Regions from separate parts of the Paenibacillus motobuensis genome, predicted to be linked through region 1. Evidence: riboswitches for the same ligand, from Rfam matches in the RefSeq annotation. Region 1 holds a riboswitch; the other holds the start of a gene.
What was found. A riboswitch is a leader RNA that binds a small molecule or an ion and turns the genes downstream of it on or off. The one in region 1 is predicted to bind S-adenosylmethionine.

Region 1 (2,205 bases):
CGAGCGAAGAACGGGGCAGCGGCGATCACGAGTGGAGGAATCGTCCCTTGCACACCGGAGGAGACTCCGACAATGGCCCGGGTGAGCGGGATTAGAGCTACGATCAGAATGATGAACGGTACCGAACGGATAATGTTAACGATAAATGACATGACTCTGTATACCCATTGCAATACCGTGGAATTGGAACGTGAGGAAACATATAACAGCACCCCCAGCGGTAATCCAATAACTAACGTGAACAAGGTTGAGTACAGCATCATCTGCAGCGTATCCACCGAAGCCGTTCCCATCTCCGACCAATCAATCTTCGAGAAATCAAGACCCCACATCACTCCATCACCTCCACATCAAGCTCGCGCTCTCTCAACAGCGCTATTGTACGATTAACATCATCATTGCTGCCTTCAAAGGATACTGTCAGTTTCCCATATGGCGTATCCTTGATCGTCGATATCGTGCCCTGCAAGATAGCGAAGTTCACGCCAGTCTCGCGCACCACTTGTGACATAATCGACTCATAGGTCTTCGTACCGAGGAAAGTGATTCTTGCCAGCTTGGATCCGCTTGTCAGCGAGGCCGCCGCCAACTTGAAGCCTTCCTCTCCTTGGGCATCGCGATCAATGAATTCCTTCGTCACAGGATGCTTCGGCTTCAGAAATACTTCTGCAACCGGCCCCTCTTCGACGATGCCGCCCGCATGAATAACAGCAACACGGTCGCAGATGCTCTGGATGACATGCATCTCATGGGTAATTAGCATAATCGTTAAGCCAAATTTCTTGTTAATGTCAAGTAGCAGCTTGAGAATAGAATCCGTTGTCTGCGGGTCAAGTGCGGATGTCGCCTCATCGCAGAGCAGTACATCTGGATCACTGGCTAGCGCCCGGGCGATGCCGACACGCTGCTTCTGACCCCCCGACAACTGAGATGGATACTTATTACGATGTTCCTGAAGACCGACCAGTTCAAGAAGCTCACTGACCTTCTTCTCAATTTCTTGCTTCGGTGTATGAATCAGGGTCAGCGGAAATGCAATATTATCGAACACCGTTGCTGAAGAGAGCAAGTTAAAATGTTGGAAAATCATGCCGATCTTTCGTCGCTTCTCCTGCAAATCCCGTTTGTTTAGCCTTGTTAGCTCCACACCGCCGACCCAAATTTCGCCTTCTGTCGGACGCTCCAGCAGATTGATACAGCGAATCAGCGTACTCTTCCCTGCGCCGGAATGACCGATCACACCGAATATTTCACCTTTGCCAACGGATAGATTAAGCCCGGATAAGGCTGTTGTCTTCTTCTTTTTGTCGCCATATGTTTTCGTTAGCTGCTTGAGTTCAATCATAGAATTGCCCCCTACTACAATGATGGACTGCGGTTGACCGCTCTTCTCACCACTGTTAATCATGAATCTTCCAGTAAATATAAGAAAAGAGCCCCTGCACAGATTCAAAGGGCTCTCTTTACGTAAAGACAATGCCTTCTCATCTGCCAAAGCCCTGTCCGCTGCAAGCAAACAGACTTTGAAGGAATTAGCACCATGACATTTATCGATTGGTATCATACCAAACATCGGATAAATCGGTTGCCGGGCTTCATCGGGCCTTTCCCTCCACCACTCTAGATAAGAAAATATATATGAAATTATTAATTTAAGTTTCTGAAACTATTCTGAGTATAGTAACATTCTCACAGTTTGTCAAAGGAAATTTGACACAGTTCATATTTTTCGCGTCACACCACGTATTTTATCTCCCGGCCAGTTGCTTCCATCTTTGATTTGTGTAGACAAATACCGCTTCAAGCGTCTCACATACCATTTGATAGCCTTGCTCCAGATCGCGGATATGCAGGTCCAGATTCTCTAGCTCGATTTTACCGAACAAGGCTTGGTGCCGTTGCCATAGATCGTCGCGCAATTCTGAGTTCATGTAATGGATCTCCGTGTTGCGACGACGTCTAAGTTCAGATAGCGCTTCACGATATTGATTTTTGATGATGTTTAAGTCTTTACCCAATTCAGCATGCTTCGGAATGAGCTGAAGCTGACGCAGCACCGTGAAGAACGAGAAATGAGGCTTAATCTTAGCCATCTTCATGTCGAACAACTCGTTAAGCACAGTTCCCAACTTGTCCAGAACCGCAAATACACGTATAAATCCGTCTTTGTAGAAAAATACGTATCGAGCATAATCCTCTCGCTCA
Region 2 (2,205 bases), on a different contig from region 1:
ACCTCCTGCTCCCATAGAAGCGGCTTGACCGCGCGAAGTTCATTGATTTTCTGCTTGGTAACTGTAATGATATAATGCCGTCCAAGAAAAACATTCAGTGCACGCAGGAAAATTTCCTCATCATCGTAACGGATACTGTTCACAACGATGAAATAGTGATTCTCATAGGTTTCAATCTTTGGCCGCTGTTCTTCTTCAGACAGGCAGTCTTCCACTGCCAGATCATGCAATGAGAATAGAGGCTGAAGCAGAGCGAGATCTTCGGCATCTGCATCAATCCAATAGAACCCTTCCTCTGGAGGGGTTGTCGTAATTTCCACGTCCTCTATTGGTGTGAATACACCTTCCTTGACATGACGAATTTTCATATTAAGTTCACTCCCTCTTCCTGGCTATTACGTCAGGTATGCTCTCTTTAAGGTCGAGCACAGGAAAAGACAGCGTCAGTCGAGGCAGACATGCGAAAGAGGCGCCACTACATATAGCTCCGTGACAAGAAAGTGCCCGCGCTAATTCCACAGGTCGCCTGCTGACCGTTTTTCCTATGCGGTTGTATCTTATAACTCTGCGGACTCGGGTCGCCTTCCATCTCGGATTTTCCACCTCTTTGCTCCTGATTTTAAAACACTTGTCTAGTATAACGCTGTGCCATTAAATGTTTCAAGACAAAAGTTCATTTCCGGGGCCGGGTTAGAGGCTTAATAAACTGAAAGAAATGAAAGTCTTGTGAAAATGCAGAAATGATGTATAATGAGATCAGTAAATTCAAATTTAAAACAAATGAATACAAAATACATTTTTTCTTATCAAGAGTAGGTGGAGGGACTAGCCCGATGATACCCGGCAACCGGCGAATTTTGCACGGTGCTAATTCTTGCAGGATCAGATGCCATATCGGCGCATGATCTCTGAGAGATGAGAGAGGTATATTCAGTCAGATATCAATGGCCTTTCTCGATTTATACGAGTGAGGCCATTTGTTTGTATCTCCAGCTATTAAGTGAGTTCAAAAAAGACCGATTTTCAGCACCGAGAAGATTGGATGAAGCTAGGGTCTGCGCCCGGCTGAATTCAAGATTCGATGCCGATTTACTTCTTGATCCACTTCGTGATCAAAAGCGGGATTTTTGAATTTCCTCTTTGAGATGACAGATGATTTGTATTCAAATCCATGAAATGAGGAGTGGGAACATTATGCCAATCAAGATCCCGGATTATTTGCCGGCCAAGGAAGTACTGAATCAAGAGAACATTTTTGTGATGGATGAAAGTCGGGCATATCGTCAGGATATTCGGCCACTCCGCATTGCGATACTAAATCTTATGCCAACAAAAGAAACAACGGAGACACAAATACTACGCTTGCTGGGAAATACACCGTTACAAGTCGATATCGTGCTCTTGCATCCAAGCTCCCATACATCGAAGAATACATCGGCGGAGCATTTGGAAATGTTCTATAAAACTTTTGATGAAATCAGGCATCGCCGCTTTGACGGTTTGATTATTACAGGTGCTCCGGTCGAACAGCTCGAATTCGAAGAAGTGAACTACTGGAAGGAATTGCAGGAGATATTCGATTGGAGCAAGACCCATGTTACTTCGACCCTGCATATATGTTGGGCTTCACAAGCCGGTTTGTATCATCATTATGGCGTGCGCAAAATACCTCTGGACCAGAAATGCTTCGGCGTGTTTCCTCATACGGTGAATAAGCCTCATGTGAAGCTGCTGCGCGGCTTCGATGAAGTGTTCCAGGTGCCACATTCCCGTCATACCGATGTATTACGCGCAGATATTGAAGCTAGAGATGAATTGGAAGTTCTTGCGGAATCCGAGGAGGCAGGTATTTATCTCGTAGCCACCAAGGATGGCAAGCAGATCTTCGTAACTGGTCATTCTGAATATGACCCGGACTCTTTGAAATGGGAATATGATCGCGATGTTGCCAAAGGGCTCGAAATTGATCTGCCGCTTCACTACTATCCAAATGATGATCCATCCAAGACGCCGGTGTCTACCTGGAGATCGCATGCAAACTTATTATTCTCCAATTGGCTCAATTACTATGTGTATCAAGAGACACCTTATGACATTGATGAGGCGAAAGATTTCACATATGAGATTTAATTCTGAGATGAAAAAATGATGAGAGGAAAGATTGGCATGGATAAGAAGTGGCATATTGAGAGTAAGCTGGCACAA

Region 2: another riboswitch for S-adenosylmethionine. It lies ahead of metA (homoserine O-acetyltransferase MetA); the one in region 1 lies ahead of ABD014_RS14590 (methionine ABC transporter ATP-binding protein).

Annotation. Positions count from the first base shown of each region.
Region 1 is NZ_BAAACX010000012.1:62,472-64,676, reverse strand. It holds gene ABD014_RS14595 (methionine ABC transporter permease) at 1-332, opposite strand, end outside; gene ABD014_RS14590 (methionine ABC transporter ATP-binding protein) at 332-1,345, opposite strand; SAM riboswitch class I at 1,482-1,631, opposite strand; gene ABD014_RS14585 (Cthe_2314 family HEPN domain-containing protein) at 1,749-2,205, opposite strand, start outside.
Region 2 is NZ_BAAACX010000007.1:446,161-448,365, forward strand. It holds gene corA (magnesium/cobalt transporter CorA) at 1-368, opposite strand, end outside; SAM riboswitch class I at 801-922, shown strand; gene metA (homoserine O-acetyltransferase MetA) at 1,195-2,130, shown strand; gene ABD014_RS07225 (aminotransferase class I/II-fold pyridoxal phosphate-dependent enzyme) at 2,167-2,205, shown strand, end outside.